Roseibium sp. Sym1: one gene and its partner. The protein of the gene in region 2 interacts with the protein of the main gene of each other region in a pairwise test. Links are inferred from orthologs where the notes say so. Each region holds a gene or a part of one and is shown on either strand. Other genes may lie near its edges. The genes, in order: O6760_RS16950 and O6760_RS19880.

The links.
Region 1: the proteins of O6760_RS19880 (region 2) and O6760_RS16950 interact in binary tests that used the Escherichia coli proteins (3 or more experiments, as listed by UniProt). The link is inferred for Roseibium sp. Sym1 from one-to-one orthologs.

The regions. Positions count from the first base shown.
Region 1 is NZ_CP114786.1:3,734,592-3,739,388, reverse strand. Bases 1,849-4,797 are described here. They hold O6760_RS16950 (peptidoglycan D,D-transpeptidase FtsI family protein), read right to left. Parts: upstream 4,205-4,797; coding sequence 2,492-4,204; downstream 1,849-2,491. Other genes in these bases: rsmH (16S rRNA (cytosine(1402)-N(4))-methyltransferase RsmH), read right to left, coding at 4,571-4,797; ftsL (cell division protein FtsL), read right to left, coding at 4,215-4,568; O6760_RS16955 (UDP-N-acetylmuramoyl-L-alanyl-D-glutamate--2,6-diaminopimelate ligase), read right to left, coding at 1,849-2,394. Outside these bases: O6760_RS16960 (UDP-N-acetylmuramoylalanyl-D-glutamyl-2,6-diaminopimelate--D-alanyl-D-alanine ligase), read right to left, coding at 1-928; more of O6760_RS16955, read right to left, coding at 925-1,848. UniProt on the Escherichia coli protein: Essential cell division protein that catalyzes cross-linking of the peptidoglycan cell wall at the division septum. Required for localization of FtsN.
Region 2 is NZ_CP114786.1:4,363,218-4,375,450, reverse strand. What follows is about bases 4,852-7,784. They hold O6760_RS19880 (transglycosylase domain-containing protein), read left to right. Parts: upstream 4,852-5,248; coding sequence 5,249-7,321; downstream 7,322-7,784. Other genes in these bases: O6760_RS19875 (DUF1214 domain-containing protein), read left to right, coding at 7,318-7,784; O6760_RS19885 (YcgN family cysteine cluster protein), read right to left, coding at 4,852-4,898. Outside these bases: O6760_RS19910 (flavin reductase), read left to right, coding at 1-287; O6760_RS19905 (P1 family peptidase), read left to right, coding at 340-1,344; O6760_RS19900 (transglycosylase SLT domain-containing protein), read left to right, coding at 1,560-3,044; O6760_RS19895 (NAD(P)H-dependent oxidoreductase), read right to left, coding at 3,058-3,636; O6760_RS19890 (TetR/AcrR family transcriptional regulator), read left to right, coding at 3,759-4,379; more of O6760_RS19885, read right to left, coding at 4,425-4,851; more of O6760_RS19875, read left to right, coding at 7,785-7,998; O6760_RS19870 (DUF1254 domain-containing protein), read left to right, coding at 7,995-8,555; O6760_RS19865 (hypothetical protein), read left to right, coding at 8,879-9,151; O6760_RS19860 (hypothetical protein), read right to left, coding at 9,222-10,085; O6760_RS19855 (DUF2336 domain-containing protein), read left to right, coding at 10,552-11,709; O6760_RS19850 (DUF1491 family protein), read right to left, coding at 11,746-12,120; O6760_RS19845 (peptidoglycan-binding domain-containing protein), read right to left, coding at 12,199-12,233. UniProt on the Escherichia coli protein: Cell wall formation. Synthesis of cross-linked peptidoglycan from the lipid intermediates.

The DNA of each region.
Region 1 (4,797 bases), 630 kb from region 2 along the record:
CGAGATCGCCCCCAAGGTCGGAAACTGCCGTCAGAACCGCGAGGCTGTTCTTGACGTGATGCTTGCCGGGCGCGCCGATCTTGTAGGTGATCTCCTGGCCCAGGATGGACGCATCCACACTGGAGCCCGCCGGATAGCTGACCACTTTCTGTGTATGGCTGTCGGCGGCCGGATTCTCCCCGAAGGTGTGGATCGTGGCGATGCCCTTCGTTGCCGCCAGGAATTTCAGGAGATCGAACTGAAGGTTGTCCCTGTTCAGAACGGCAATGCCACCGGGTTCCAGACCGTCGAAGATCTCCGCCTTGGCCTTGGCGATCTGCTCGACACTGTCGAAGAATTCCAGATGCACCGGCTGGACCGTGGTGATGATCGCCACGTGCGGACGCACCATCTTGACCAGCGGCGTGATCTCGCCGGCATGGTTCATGCCGATTTCAAAGACACCAAAGTCGGTATCGGCAGGCATGCGCGCCAGCGTCAGCGGCACCCCCCAGTGATTGTTGAAGGACGCGACGGAGGCATGCACCTTGCCCGAGGGCTCCAGCGTCAGCCGCAGGGCCTCCTTGGTTCCGGTCTTGCCGACGGAACCGGTGACCGCGACAATGCGCGCGCCCGTGCGTTCGCGCGCGGCAATGCCAAGATTGCGCAGCGCCTCGAGCGGATCCTCCACCACCACGTAGCGACCGTCTTCCGGCAGGTCCCCGATGCGGCTTTCGGCGACCAGCGCCAGGGAAGCACCGGCGTCCAGCGCCGCGGCGACATAGTCGTGACCGTCGAGCCGGTCGCCCTTGATGGCGACGAAGGCGTCGCCGGGCTCCAGCGTGCGGCTGTCGATGGATATTCCGGTAATCTCAGCGCCAGCGTCGCCCTTGATGCTGCCGCCGGCAGCGTCAACAAAGGCATCCAGGGTCCAAAGCGGGTCGCTCATGTGTTTCCTTCAAGGCTGATGGCGCGCGTGACGGCATCGTGATCGGAAAAGGGAATCACTGTGTCGCCAACAATCTGGCCCGTTTCGTGACCCTTTCCGGCAACACACAGGATATCGCCCTGCCGCAGGCGGCGGACGCCTTCGGCGATCGCTTCGAAGCGGTCGCCGATCTCCAGCGCCTCGGGCGCGCCGCTCAGCACCGCCTTGCGGATCGTGGCGGGGTCTTCGGAGCGCGGGTTGTCATCGGTGACGATGACGAGATCCGCATGCCGCGCCGCCGCCGCGCCCATGAGTTCGCGCTTGCCGGGATCGCGGTCTCCGCCGGCGCCGACGATGACGGACAGCTTGCCTTGCGCGAACGGTCTCAAGGCAGACAGTGCGTTGTCCAGGGCGTCGGGCTTGTGGGCATAGTCGACAAAGACCAGACCGCCCTGCCCGGTTCTACCCGCCAGCTCCAGCCGGCCCGGCGCCCCCTTCAGGTTTTCCATCGCGCGCATCACGGCACCCGTGTCCAGACCCGCCGCCATCGCGAGACCGGCCGCGATCAGCGCGTTGGAGACCTGGAACCGTCCGATCAGGGGCAGGGTCACCTTGTATTCGCCGCGCGCGGTCTGCAGCGTCAGCTCCTGTCCCGCACCTGACGGACGCAACCCGGTCAGCTTCAGGTCCTTGCCGGTTTCGCCGACGCTCAGGACCGGAAGACCGCGCTCTTGCGCCACAGCCAGCACCCGGTCGGCATATTTCTCGCCGGGATCGACGACCACGGTGCCGCCCGAAGGCAGGAGCTCGGAGAAAAGCCGCAGCTTGGCCTTCAGATAATCCTCGACGGTCGGATGGTAATCCATGTGGTCGCGGCCAAGATTGGTGAATGCCGCCGCGGTCAGGCGGACGCCGTCGAGCCGGTATTGATCCAAACCGTGCGAAGACGCCTCCAGGGCCGCATGGTTGACCCCTTCCTCCTCCAGCGCCGCCAGCTGTTCGTGCAGGAAGACCGGATCCGGGGTAGTCAGTCCGCCGTAGCTTTCACCATTCGGCTTGACGATGCCGAGCGTGCCGAGGCTTGCCGCGGGATGACCGGCGGACTGGAAGATCTGACGCACGAAATGGGCGACGGACGTCTTGCCGGCTGTTCCGGTGACCGCGACGACCGTGTCCGGCTGCGCGCCGTAGAACCGTGCCGCCATCCGGGCAAACGCCTGGCGCGGTTCAGCCGCACCGAGAACAACGACACCAGGCGGGCAGGCAGCCCGGACGCCGTCAACGGCCTCGTCCGCGCACAAGATGGCAATGGCCCCGGCCGCTGCAGCGTCCGGGGCGAATTTCGTACCGTCGACAGAAGCCCCCTTGAAGGAGGCGAACAGAAAGCCGGGCCGGACCTTGCGGCTGTCCGCCGTGAGCCCCGCGATTTTCAGACCCTTTGCCGTGTCCGGCACGGAAAGGCCGGCGGCCAGATATTCAAGATCCATCTCTTCCGATCATCTTTATGCGTCGTCTTGTTCTTGAACCTTGCGTCACCGGTATTCGGCTGCGACCCCGCCGGCGACACAAGTCCGTCACGTCTCCTTAATAGGAAATCTCGATTGGTTCATCCCCCTTCCCGAACCTCGGCATCACTCCGAGCATCGGTGCGGACCTGCGGATGATCGCCGCGGTGGTCGGCGCGGCATTGAGACCGGCGGTCGCGCCGATGCCGGCCCGCTCCGGTTTCGGCTCGTCAATCACCACCAGAACCACGTAGCGCGGGTCATCCATCGGGAAGGCCGACAGGAACGAATTTCGGCGCTTGTTGCTGACGTAGCGACCGTTCTCGATCTTTTCCGCGGTGCCGGTCTTGCCGCCCACCGTGTAGCCAGGCACGTCCGACCGGCGGCCGGATCCCGACAGGACATTGAGGCGGAACAGGTAGCGCATCATGCGACTCGTTTCCGGAGAAACGACCTGTTTGCCAAGGCTTTGAACCTCATCCTGACTGCGCGGCAGGAATGTCGGCGGCAACAGGGTGCCGCCATTGACCAGCGCGGCGGCGGCAACAGCCGTCTGCATCGGCGTCACCGAGATACCGTGCCCGAAGGATATGGTCATGGCCGCCAGCTCGTTCCATTTCGGCGGCAGCAGCGGCGCGGCATTCTCCGGCAGTTCCGTCTTCAGCCGGTCCGTCAGATGCAACCGGCCAAGGAACTCCTTCTGGCGGGCAATCCCGGTCGCCAGCATCATCTTCGCCGTGCCGATATTCGACGAATAGATGAAGATTTCCGGAACGGAGAGAATGCGGTTTTTCCCGTGGAAATCGGTGATCGTGCGGCCCGCGGCCCTGATCGGGCGGGTCGCGTCGAAGCTGTCATTGATCGAAACGGACCCCGAATCCAGCGCCATGGCAGTGGTGAAGGTCTTGAAGACGGAGCCCATTTCAAAGACGCCGCCGGTCGCCCGGTTCAGCCGGTCCTTCTCCAGCGCCTGGGACCGGTCGTTCGGGTCATAGTCCGGCAGCGAGGACATGGCGACCACTTCGCCGGTCTTCGCATCGAGCACGATGCCGGCCGCCGCGATCGCCTTGTAGCGTTCCATCGCCTTGACCAGTTCGTCGCGCACGACGTGCTGTACCCGCAGGTCGACCGAGAGACGGACCGGCTCCATGGACCGGTCGGCGGTGAAGCCGAGGGACTGCAGGTCGGCCAGCCAGCTGTCGTCGATGTATTTCTCGATCCCGGCCAGTCCCTGATTGTCGACATTCACCGAGCCGACAATGTGACCCGCGGTCGGGCCACCCGGATAAAAGCGCTGGTTCTCGGACAGGAAACCGATGCCCGGCAGGCCGAGGTTGTGAACGTCTTCGGCCTGTTTCCGGGTCATTTCCCGCTTCAGCCAGACAAAACCGGCACCGCTTTCCAGACGACGGCGCACAAGCCCCTCGTCCAGTTCGGGCAGCACGCGGACAAGCCCTTCAAGAGCCTCGTCGACGTCCAGGATGCGGCGCGGCTCGGCGTATAGGGACGCGGTCTTGATATCGGTCGCCAGGATCTCGCCATTGCGGTCGATCAGGTCTGGCCGTGAAGCCGACACGGAGTCCTGCGCCGAGATGAAAGCCCCTGACGTCGCCTCTTCCATCTGCGCCAGCATGACCAGCCGGCCGGCAATGGCCACATAGACGCAGGCAAAGGCCAGCATCGCCACATAGACGCGTGACTTGACCGCGCTCGAGGAAACGGAGCCCCGCACCGCTCTCGGCTGGGCTCTCCGCACCTGAAGGAAACTTGCCGGTTCGCTTACCATGGTCATGACCGGATCCTCACTGAATAACCGCCGACGAGCCGGCATAGCCGCCCATCTGATTGCCGCCGATCGGCTCCAGCATCACCGGACGCGCCGGAAGGTCTTCCGGCGTCACGATCTGTTTCACGTCGAGCGGTTCCAGCAGGAGATAGTCGTTGTAGCGCGCGACCAGGGACTGCAGCCGGTCCGGCTTGTTGAGCAGGCTCCATTCCGCTTTCAGGTGGCGGATGGCATCGCGTTCCTCGTCGATCCGACGCTGGAGCTCGGCAACCTTCTCGGCCGACTTTGTCGCCGCAAGCTTCATGTCGTATACGGTCGCGGCGCCGATCACGACCGCCAGAATGAACAGGATGTTCAGCGTTCGAACCATTTTCAGCCCCCTAATCCATGAAAGTCCGCAAGACGCGGCACGCCCGCCTCATGGATGTCCAGTTTGCGTGCCGGCGCCTCGGTCCGCCGCCCGGCCCGAAGCTTCGCGGAGCGCGCCCGCGGATTGATATCCGTTTCACCGGCAGCCGCCTCGACCGCCTTGCGCGTCAGCATTTCGAAAGTCGCCGGCGGAACCTCTTCCTCCGGCATGTGCCGCGACCCGCCGCCAC
Region 2 (12,233 bases):
TTTGCCTCAACACCCTGAGCGACGATCACGAGGCAATTTCCGATTCCTTCGCCGGACGCGACAAGCTGGAGATGCCCGACCGGTTCGCCAAGGGTCAGTGGACGGAACTCGCCACCGGCTGCCCTGCCCTCGACAGCGCGCGGCTCAGCGTCGATTGCGAAGTTCACACGGTCATGGAGATGGGCACGCATTCCATCATCGTCGGCACCGTTGCCGATCTGCGCATGACCGATCCGGGCAAATCCCTGCTTTACGTCAGGCGCGGCTACAAAAGCCTCGACACCTGAGCGCCGCGCGCGCAGACTTTCCCCTCTCCGCATCGTTTCACGGGACCCCTTCATGATCGGCCAACGCAATCTGATTACCGATGTCCCCGGCCTGAAGGTCGGCAATGCATCCGATCAGGACCTGAAATCCGGTGCGACCGTGCTGGTTCCCGATGAAGCGGCCGTGACGTCCGTTGCCATTCACGGCGGTGCTCCGGGAACCCGTGAAATCGCTCTGCTCGAGCCCGAGCAGACCGTCGACCGGATTGACGCGATTGTCCTGGCGGGCGGTTCGGCCTTTGGTTTGGACGCCGGCGCCGGAGTCCAGGGACGCCTTGCCGAACTGGGTTACGGTTTCCAGGTTGGTCCGGTCCGCGTCCCGATCGTGCCGACCGCCATCCTGTTCGATCTTCTGAACGGCGGTGACAAGAGCTGGGGTCAGGCGGCGCCCTATCGCGATCTCGGACGATCGGCGCTGGACGCCATCGGCCACGATTTTGCGCTCGGCTCGGTCGGTGCCGGAACGGGGGCGACGACCGCCAACCTGAAGGGCGGGCTCGGCTCCGCCTCGCAGGTCCTGGACAACGGCATAACGGTCGGCGCCATCGTCGCCGTCAACGCCCTCGGGCGGGCCACGGTCGGCGACACCGCGCATTTCTGGGCCGCCCCGTTCGAGGTCGGAACGGAATTCGGAGGCCGCGGCCCGGCACATCCACTGCCGGCCGACTGCACCACGGTGCGTACCAAGCTGGACGGGTTGAAAGCGGGCGCAAATACCACGATTGCCGCCGTTGCGACCGATGCGGTGCTGACCAAGGGAGAAGCCAAGCGCCTTGCCGTCATGGCCCATGATGGTCTTGCCCGGGCACTTTGGCCGGCGCACACACCGCTGGACGGAGACCTGGTCTTTGCCCTGTCGACAGGCCAGCGTGCGCTTGAAAACGGACTGGAAGACATGGTCCAGCTCGGCGCCTCGGCCGCCTCCTGCCTTGCACGGGCGATCGCCAGGGGAATCTATCACGCGACTCCGGCGGCCGAAGACCCGTTGCCGACCTGGCAGCAGCGCTTCGGAAGCTGACGGGCAGTCCTCGCACGGCGCGTTCGACCGGACCTTCACCTTGTGTGGCAGCCGCCTCCCCGGAAGACCGCCCCAAACCATCCGATGCGTTCCTTCGGGCGGAAGCGGCTGAAGGTCCGGCCCCACCAAACCGCAGGCCGGTTTTCTGTTCAGACTTGATCCCCGCCGGTTACGCGTTTTTACTGCGGCAGCAGTCACAGCCCGCGAGACAGAAAATGCAGCCGCGCCGCAGAGCAATATCCGTCCACGCCGTTCACCTCGCCTTCTTGCTTCTCGCCGCGGGGATCCTCGTTGCAAGCGGCGCAACTGTAAAGGCCATGGGCACCGGGCTGGAAAAAGTCCTGGAAGACAAGCTGCGTGATCCCTTTGACGGCGATTTCGACGCCTTGATCAAACGGGGCTATATCCGGGTCCTGATCCCGTTCTCGAAAACCGGCTATTTCATCGACAAGGGTGTGCAGCGTGGCAGCGCCGTCGATCTGATGACGGAGTTCGACAAGCATCTGCACAAGCTGCATGGAAAAAAGGTCCGCGATGCCAAGCTTGTCCTGATCCCCACCCCCCGGCACCGCCTGTTCAGCGATCTGTCGCAAGGACGCGGCGATATCGCTCTCGGCAACCTGACCATCACCAGGGACCGCCAGGACCTCGTGTCCTTTTCCGCTCCGTTGCTGACGCAGGTTCACGAAGTTCCCGTTACCTCCGACACGGTCGACACGATATCCTCTCCGCAGGCGCTGTCGGGAAAAAGCATCACCGTGCGCAAGTCGGCCTCCTATTTTCAAAGCCTCAAGTCCCTGAACGAAACACTGAAAAAGGCCGGCAAGGCACCCGTTGAAATTGTCCCGGCCGACGAACAGCTGGAAGACGACGATCTGCTGGAAATGGTATCGGCGGGAGCCGTCGAGACCGTCATTGTCGACCGGCACAAGGCAGACTTGTGGCTGCAGGTGCTGGACGGGCTGAAAATCCACCCCGATGCAGCGGTTCGTACGGACGGTGAAATCGCGATCGCCGTGCGCAAGGCCGCGCCGAAACTCCTTGAGCAGGTCAACGGTTTTGCGGCCACGGTCAAAAAAGGCACACTGTTGGGCAATATCCTGTTCAAGCGGTACCTGAAGGAAGCCACCTACCTGAAGGACATGCGCAAGAAGGACTACCAGAGCGCGCTTGCCCACTTTCGCGGGATCTTCCAGAAATACGGCACAGAATACGGCGTCGACTGGCTGCTGATCGCCGCCCAGAGTTTCCAGGAATCACGGTTTGATCCGAAGGCGCGCAGCAATGCGGGTGCCGTCGGACTGATGCAGATCAAGCCTGCAACCGCCGCCGGCAGCCCGATCAATATCGACGGGATCGATGCGGACGCGGACAAGAATGTCCATGCCGGCGTCAAGTACCTGCGTTTTCTGGCAGACCACTATTTTCCGGGATTGAAAACCAAGGAAGCCAATCAGGCGTTTTTCGCCCTGGCCGCCTACAACGCCGGGCCCAGCCGCTTCGAACGGCTGCGCGAGAAAGCCCGCAAACACGGATATGATCCGGACAAATGGTTCGGCAACGTGGAATGGATTGTTGCCTCCGAGATCGGCCGGCAGCCGGTCGACTACGTCGGCAACATCTATCAGTATTATCTTGTCTTTTCGAACGAGCACAAACACCGGCAGGCCGTTGCCGACGGGGCGGCGGCAGGGAAATAGTATTTATGCGGGATCACGCGCGCGCTCCGAGACCAGCCGCACGGGCAAGCATCTTTGTCCGTCCGTTGTCGTCCGATCCGCGAATGGGCGAGAACATGTGATAGCCCTTCGGTTTCAGGCCGCAAAAGTCGAGGATCTGCTTCTCGGTCTGCTTTCTGACGCCTGAACCGTATATCCAGCGGAAATACCAGCCGGGCGTATCGGAAGTCACGAGAACCTCCGCCGTGCGCCCCTTGAGCAGCTTCTCCGGCAGGGGTTTGCCGCTGACATACTTGAATGCGGCCCCGGGCAACAGAATCCTGTCGAAAAGGCCTTTCAGCTTGGCCGGCATGCCCCCCCACCACAACGGATGCGCCACGACGAAATGCTGGCACCATCCGATATCCTCCCAGATCGCTTCAAGATCCGGTTCCAGCGGTTTGGCATCCCTGAAACTCGAGACGCCGAAATCGGGATCGAATGCCATGGCCGACAGGTGCCGGAGCCTGACATCGTGCCCTTTATCCGTTGCCTGGCCTGCGTAAGCCTTGGCGAGGGCACCGCAGAACGCGCCATCGGCTGGATGTCCGTCCAGGACAAGTATGCGTGTCATATCACTTCCCATGTCTGTTAGTGGTCACGGCAATTCAAAAAATTGACCGCGGTCAGTTTTTGACAGCGTTATACAGATGCGTCAAGATATTTTTTGACCACGGTCAATTTTAATGAGGTTTCATGACACGCAAACCACAGCAACGCAGCATTGCCACGCGCGCACGATTGCTGGCGGCAGCCCGTGATCTCAGTCAGAAGCATGGCTTGGAACTGGTCACCGCCGACGCGATTGCCAAAGAGGCCGGCGTGGCCAAGGGCACGGTGTTTGCGCATTTTGGCGACATGGACGGGCTGTTGTCCCACGTTCTGCTCGACCGGCTGAACGCCCTGCGCGCGACAGCCGCGGTGGATACAGGCCAGGCCGAACACATCGCCGATCCGGTCGGCCTGGTCACCCGGCGCATGATGGCCCTTGTGTCCGTGATCACCGACAGTCCGACAATCCTGCGGTTGTTCCTGGACAACATCGGCGTCACCAAACCGAATTGTGCCGAAGAGTTCGTCGCCACGCTTGACGGACTGGACGCGGACCTGGCGGATTTCCTCACGGTCTGGCAGCAATCACCGACGCTGCAGCCTCGCCTGCGCCGGGACAGGCAGCCGGCAGAACTGGTCGACGGGCTGATTGCCTTCATGATCCATGGAGCCATTCTGCTGAAAAGCCACCAATTGACGGACCCCAAGTCCCTGGAGGCGCGCCTGCGCCGGCATGTGGAAGCCTTCCTGATTTCGGACGGCTGACATCCTCCGGGCCCAGCCGGCCGGTCAGGGCCTTGTCACTCCAGCCTAGTCGGGACTCTCGCCCGGCCAGGAGACCACGTGGTGCTCGTAGTCTTCCAGGGCCATCCCGTCCTCCGGCACCGTTCGGCCGCGGACCGATATGCCGGCCTGATGGACCGTTTCCGGATCCCCTGAAACCAGCGGATGCCACCAGTAAAGGTCCCGGTTCTCCGACACGAGGCGGTAGGCGCAAGTGGGCGGAAGCCAGGAAAGTGTTCTGACCTCTTTCGGCGTCAACTGAATGCAATCGGGCACGGTTTTTGCGCGATTGGCATAGTCCCGGCAGCGGCAGCTGTCGCCATCCAGAAGCGTGCAGGCGACATCGGTCCACACGATCTCGCCCGTGTCCCAGTCTTCCAGCTTGTTCAGGCAGCACCGGGCACAGCCGTCGCACAGCGATTCCCATTCCGCACCGCTCATGTCGTCCAGCGTCTTCGTCTTCCAGAAAGGAAGCGCCTCCGCATTGTCGTTTGCGCTCATCGGTAATTGGTGCCTTTTGGGTGCCGCGTCTGACCGGCGCCTAGCATGCCGGGTCTGCCGCGACAAGTTGCAGGTGTTGAATAGTGTTTGAAAAGAAGGCTTTTTCCGGGAAATATCGCTAAACTGGAATCACATGGTCCGGAAGATTGACCGGTTTTCCTTGATTGGAAAAACCGCTAATTTGGACCAGCCCCAATCGACCCGGAGACACTGTTCGCGTGACGGACAACCCGCATCCACAAGACACCGGCCCTTCCGAGGCTCCGGCCGCAGAGCCTCCGGTCAAGCGGCACAGGATTCGCCGGTTCTTCCTCGGGATCGATGCCTTTGTCGACACCGCGCTGTGGAGGATGGGGGCCGCGCTTCGCCGCGTGTTCGAGGGATATGACGCGTTCTTGCGGCGGTTCCGCGCCAAGGGGATCTGGCGCTTTCTGGCCGAAGTCTCTTCCGAGGGGCTGACCTATGGCCTGGCGGGTTTCATCGTCGTGCTGGCGTTTGCGCAACCGGCCTTCGAGGCCACGCGCTATGCCGACTGGAAGACCACCGACGACTTCGCCGTGACCTTCCTCGACCGCTTCGGCAAGGAAATCGGCCGCCGTGGCATTGTCCTCAATGACAGCGTGCCGCTGGAGGAAATTCCCGATTCGATGATCAAGGCAACGCTGGCAACGGAAGACCGGCGCTTCTTCAGCCACTTCGGCATCGATTTTTTCGGCACCTTCCGTGCCATGGTGGAAAATGCCCGCGCAGGCGGCGTGGTCCAGGGCGGATCGACCCTGACCCAGCAGCTCGCCAAGAACCTCTTCCTCACCAATGAGCGCAGCCTCAGCCGCAAGATCAAGGAGGCCTATCTGGCGCTCTGGCTGGAAGCCAACCTGACGAAGCAGGAAATCCTGAAACTCTATCTGGACCGCGCCTATATGGGCGGCGGCGTCTTCGGCGTGACCGCCGCCTCGGAGTTCTATTTCAACAAGAACGTGCGCGAACTGACCCTGTCCGAAAGCGCCATGCTGGCCGGCCTGTTCAAGGCTCCGGGCAAATATGCGCCGCATATCAACCTGCCTGCGGCGCGAGCCCGTGCCAACGAGGTGCTGACCAACATGGTCCAGGCACGCCTGCTGACCGAGGGCCAGGTGATCGGCGCCCGCCGCAATCCCGCGTTGGCGGTTGACCGCTCGCAGGAGCAGCTTCCGGAATATTTCCTCGACTGGGCACTCGACGAGGTGAAGAAACTCGCGCGGCGCAACCCCGCGCTGTCCCGGGACCGCATCGTCACCGTGCGCACCACGCTCGACCCTGCCTTGCAGCGGCAGGCGGATCTTGCCGTTGAAACGATCCTCAGGGAAAACGGCAAGCTGCGCGATGCCAGCGAAGCCGCGCTGGTCTCCATGATTCCCGACGGCGCCGTGGTCGCAATGGTCGGTGGCCGATCCTACGGCGAGAGCCAGTTCAACCGGGCCGTGAATGCCCTGCGCCAGCCGGGCTCTTCCTTCAAACCCTTTGTCTACATGACGGCCTTCATGAACGGATACGAGCCCGAGAGCATCGTTTCGGACAGGCCTGTGTGGATCGGGAACTGGTCGCCGAAGAACTACAACAGGAGTTACCGCGGCCCGGTCACGCTGAGACTTGCGCTGACCAAATCGATCAACACGATCCCGGTGCGCCTGTCGCTGGATTTCGGCCGCGAGAAGATCATCGAGACCGCCTATGCCATGGGCCTCACCCACGAGCTGGAAAATTCGATTTCCCTGCCGATCGGCTCGTCGGAGGTTTCCGTCATCGACATGGCCTCGTCCTATTCCACTTTCGCCAATGGCGGCTTCAAGGCCCCCGCCTATGCCATCCTTGAAGTCAAGAACAGCAACGGCAAGGTGCTCTACCAGCGCGACCGCGATGAACCTGCACCGGTGCGTGTGCTGCCGGAGGACAAGGTCCACCAGATGAATGATATCCTGGTCAACGTGGTCGAGGCCGGAACGGCCCGCAGGGCGCGGATCGATGGCGTTGTCGCTGCCGGCAAGACCGGCACCACCAATGCCTACCGCGACGCCTGGTTCGTTGGCTATACCGGCAATTTCGCGACTGCCGTCTGGTTCGGCAATGACGATTTCTCATCGACGCGGCGGGTCACGGGTGGCAGTTTGCCCGCCATGACCTGGCAAAAATACAACGAGTTTGCGCACAACGGCATCGAACTCGCGCGCATGCCGGGTGTCGACGCGGAGAACCTGCCACGCCTGGCACGTACGGCCCCGTCCCGGCAGACCGACAAGGAAACGGAAACGGCACAGCCGCGCGTCCTGAAACGGCGCACCCAGGACCTCCTGCTCCGAATCGGCCAGGACCTGCGACAGCTGCTGGGACGGCAAAGCGCCCGCGCGCCGGTCCCGGCCGACACCAACGCCGTGGCGGTGCAATGAGCGAAACATCCTTGCGCTCCATCCATGGCGAGACGAACTGGCTCGACACCGATCTGCCGCGGGCAATCCGGCCTTACCGCAGCCATCCCCTGCGCACGCTGGCCACCGTCACGCTGGTGGTGCTGCTGGCAGCTCTTCTGGGTATCAGCTCCGCCTATCTCATCATCGAGCGCGAGGAACCGCTCAATGCGGTGACCATTGGACCCTGGCATGCCTATCCCAAGGCGGGCACGGCCGAAGCCGATCCTTATTCCGTGGCGATCTATACCCGTGGCGCGGTCATTCCACTGGCTTCCGGCGAAGGCCTCGCCCTGGTCGCCCGCAAGGACAGCGCCGGCCACCAGCTGGATCCGACCTGCATCTACCGGATCGCGGGCCAGACCCCGTCCGCGCGGCTGTGGACACTGACCGCGGTCGACGGTCATGGACGGCTCGTCGACACCCTGCCCGGCCGGGTCAACCTTGCAAGCGACACGCTGTTGCGCGCGCCGGACGGAACCTTCGAAATCAGCGCGGCGCGCCGACCACACTCGGGCAACTGGCTGCCGCTGGCTGCCAATGCCAAGGCCGGCGACGGCCTGCGTTTTGTTCTGAGGCTGTATGACGCTCCGGTCACGACCGGCGCCGCTCTGGACGGTGTCAGCATGCCGGTGATCGACAGGCAGGGCTGCCCATGACGCTGTCGCCACGCTTTTCCATGACGGTCGGCCTGCTGGCAACACTGTGCCTGGCGGCGATCATCCACATCCTGGTCGTGCTCGCGATCCCGAAAAACATTCAGCACAGTGCCTATGACAATGTCGCCAGCCACGGGCCCGACCGGCAGTTCAACCTTCTGCCGGATGTCCGTCCTGGTGCGGAGGCGCTTCCCGACCTCGACCCTGCCATGAAACATGCCGCCTGCCGCTTTCAGCTTGCGGACGGACCGGTCCTCTTCGATGCCAGCATACCGGTTCCGTTTTGGTCCATTGGCCTGTTCAACGCGGCCGGCGAGGCCGTCTACAGCCTCAACAACCGCACCGCCGGCGCGGAACGCCTGTCCATGCTGGTCCTGACAACGCAACAGCTGTCCATCCTGCGTGAAAATCCGCCGGAGAACCTGGAAGACCTGATCGTGATCGAAACGGAAGCGCCGATCAGCGGTTTTGCACTCCTCAGGGCCTATGTGCCGCACGCCTCCCGTGCCGGCACTGTCGATCAGGCACTCAAGTCGGCCAGCTGCGGCGGTATCTGAGAGCGATTGGCCGATGAAACGGCCTGGCCGCAAGCTCCGAGCCATGGACAGGCCATGCGGGATCGCCGGCAGTGCCTCGCCTGTACTGTCGCGTTCCCGAACCAGGGTGTCACCCTGTCGGTTCCACGGAGCGCGACATGCCGTTGCCTCCCCCTTCAGGCACCGGGTCTGCCGTTGTGGACAGAACGCGCTGCATGGTCCTGAACGCCACTTTGCAATGGCACGGATGAGGTCTTTCCCTGTAGCGTGGATCTCGAGAATCTGGAGTTCAAGAACCGGGGGCCGGGGCTACGGATTACCGACTTTACGCCGCAGGCGCGGTATTGCACTTCATACCCTTTGTACTGGGCTTTGGAGCCGGCCGGATTGATACCGGTCTGTACTCGGGAAGAAATCATCTCGGCCGGTTGTCCCAGGCCTTCGCCCTGCTGGTGTTTCTGTGGATCGGGTTTGCGCTGGTAATTCCCCAAAGCTTTTTCACGGTCGTCTACGAGGTCCTGCTGATTATTGAAATGCTGTCTTTCGGCGTGTTTTATGCCTGTTTCGCAGCGATACTCTATTTCGCGGGACGCGCGTCAGGACGTGATTATGTCTGAGAACACGGGACGCGCCCCGCAAACGGGCCACCAAATGCGCCAGGCTGCCTGACGACGGGGACCGTGGTCCCTATTTCTGGACGGGTTCCCGCTCCAGGCCCCAGCCCTTGTAAATTCGCGAGCGCCGCACGGGTTTGTCATCGCCGTAGCGCTTGTCCGGGTCACAGCCGGCTTCGGCGATGCGCACCTGGCCTTCCAGTTCGCGAATGGCGTTGTTGACCTTCCAGACCCTGTCCCTGGTCGGAGTTTCGATCTCAAGACCGTCCAGCGCCTTCTTGTAGGCGATGATGCGGTAGCGCAAGGCTTGTCCCACCCATTTGATCATCACCCGGTTTTCCCAGACACGCGCCTTGGCGCCGTCATAAGTCTCTTCAGTCGTCACCGGCTTGTTCTGCAGGATGCGCAGGCGCTCGTCGTCAGCTTTCTTGACGCGAAGGGCGACCTCGCAGAAGGGCATGACCAGTTCCGCGTCACCGGACGCGTCGGCTGCGATCTTGTCGTATCGTGCGTCCGAGGACTGGAACTTGTCCGAGCGCAGGTAGATCAGGTAGAGATCCGGCGGCACCCTGCCCTCGACCTCGGGCAGAACCCGCGTGCGCGACAATTCAACCATGGTGCCGCCGATCCAGTCCTTGGTCCAAGGCGGACGGATCAGCGTCCAGCCGCGGTTGCGCATCAGTTTTTCGTCGTTGGTGTAGTTGAATTTGGAGACCGGGTCTCCTCGCAGCCGCGCGGCTTCGTCCCCGGCAGCCGGCATCAACTTGTCATGGATAACGGAAGGTCTCGCGCGGTCGAAATCGCCGGTCGGGCGAACGCATGCGGCCAGCCCGGCGGCAACCAGCAGGGCGCTGACGATCCTGATGCCCTGCCCCATGCCCTGCCTGCTGTCCGCTATGGACGCGGCGGTGCTTTGAACCACGTTGCCTAAGCCCATCGGGCGTGTCTCCAGACCGCTGGTCGTTTGGGTCCCCACAAGCGGCTGAGAAGGCCAGGACTGTCAGTCCTTGTCGGAGCCTACAGGTCCCGCCGCTTTTCCGATGGTCGCGATTCGTGCGGCAAGATCAAGGTCGTGACGCTCGTACCGGACGCCTGGGAAGAGGATAACTTCACCAAAACTGTCGCAACTGTCCGAGCGGCGTTGATTGGAGCGGTGACCTACGCGTGAAGTTGGCCGTTGTGCTGATGAAAAGTCCAACAAAGTGCCCATCGTCTCCTCCTTCGGTTCCGGTCTCCCCGGACGGCGTATTACCGGCGGGGAACGGTCAAACGGGCGACGCATTACTTCCTGCTTCTTCATTTAGAAGTCGTCAGGGTTAACAGCATGCTAACGCTTTTCCGGCAATTTGAACCAAATCAGTTCCACCGGTGGTCCGGACTTTTGTATTTCGTAGACGGGTCTCATGCGCCAAACCCAGCATTTCAACCAGCCTGTGCCAACCTCCTCTTCATCATCCAGAGCGCCCCGGAGCAACGGCAGCGACCGCGGCGTGCTTCTGGCCGCGAGTGAACTCTTCGTCGGCAGGACGCGTCATGATGTTGAAGAAAAAGAGATATTTCTCGAGCTGGCCCAGAACCTGCTGCCGCTGACATCCTTGCCGGACAGGCGCAGGATAGCGGCGTTGCTGGCCGGTCACCCGGAGATTCCGGACACTCTCCTTGAAATGCTGGCAGCCGACGACGACGACCTGACCGCCTATCCCGCGCTTCGTTACAGTCCAAGGCTTTCTGTGGATCTCCTTCTGCGCACCGCGAGGACCGGCCCGGACACTCTGCGAACGGCGATCGCCAACCGGCCGTCCTTACGCGATTCGGTCATCAGCGCCCTGTGCGATCATGCAGGCGCCCAGGTCATCAGGATCCTTCTTGAACGCGACGACATCATCCTCACGCAAGCTCATCAGACAAAATTGAGTTGCCGTAGTGACATCGTTGCTACTCTTGGTTTAGAATTGGCCGGTCAGGACGCATTAAACCCGGATGGACTCATGGGACAATTCCTGCACTTGCCAGATCAGCTGAAACCGAAAGCCATCGCCGCGGCAGAGATGACGAGCCTCGTCAAACAGGCACAGGCCCCCGGCATGGCCCAGGGCAGTCGCCCGTCCGGCAGCCGCCTGAAACTGCAGGACGCATTGGTGCACGAGGCGCTTCACCAGAACCGGTCCCGCTTTGCCGATCTGCTCGGCCAGGGCCTCGGCCTGCGGCAACCGACATGCGACCTGTTGCTCAGGCAGGATCAGGCCGAAGGCCTGACCATCGCCATGAAAGCGCTCGGCTTCTCCGCCTCACAGCTCACAACGGTTCTGATCCGGCTCGGCGCCGATGGCCTGACACTCGAACGTCTGCGTGCCCTGCTCCGCCTCTACCGGACCCTCAGCCATGGCGCCGCCGAAGTTCTTGTCGGACAGTGGACCCTGCATGATCAGGGAGCGCAGGCTGTTCCGGTCACCGCTCCGACGCAAAACGTCCAGTATCAGGAAAGTGTCCGGCGCGAGGCTCAAGCCACCGGCACACCGGTCCCGGACACCGCGGACGCCAGGAAAAAGGCCGGTCTCTGAGGCTCCCGCCGGCCAACGCGGCAGACGGCTCCCGTTTCAATACCGAAACAGACCTTCCCCCGGGTCCGGTGCATCGTCCTGTGCGAGGGGCAGATCCACACGGCCGTCACGGGCTTCGATCTCGACAAGCCAATAATCCGGATCCATCCGGGCTTCGCTCTTTAGGCGGGCGTCCAGCTGTTCACGATCGCATTTCTCGAAAATGCATTCGAACAGGCGCCCCTGGGGCTGGTCGGAAAACATCGCCTGGGGTGCAGGGCCGTAGAAGTCGTAACTGCCGTCCAGCCTGTCCACACAGACAAACACCGCACCGGCCTCCGGTGCGCCCTTCTTGGAAACGGCGGCAAAGCCCCCTTCACCGAAAATCCGCCGGACAAGGGCGCTGACAAAAAAATCCGTGGTAACGCGCATGCTGCCTTCCGTGTTCGCCCGCGCGCCGGCGCCGCAAGCGTGAGCCGCAGCTTTACGCCACGGCCCGCCCTCCGGCAACTATCCCGACAGCTTCCGGCCGCTGACCATTTCCA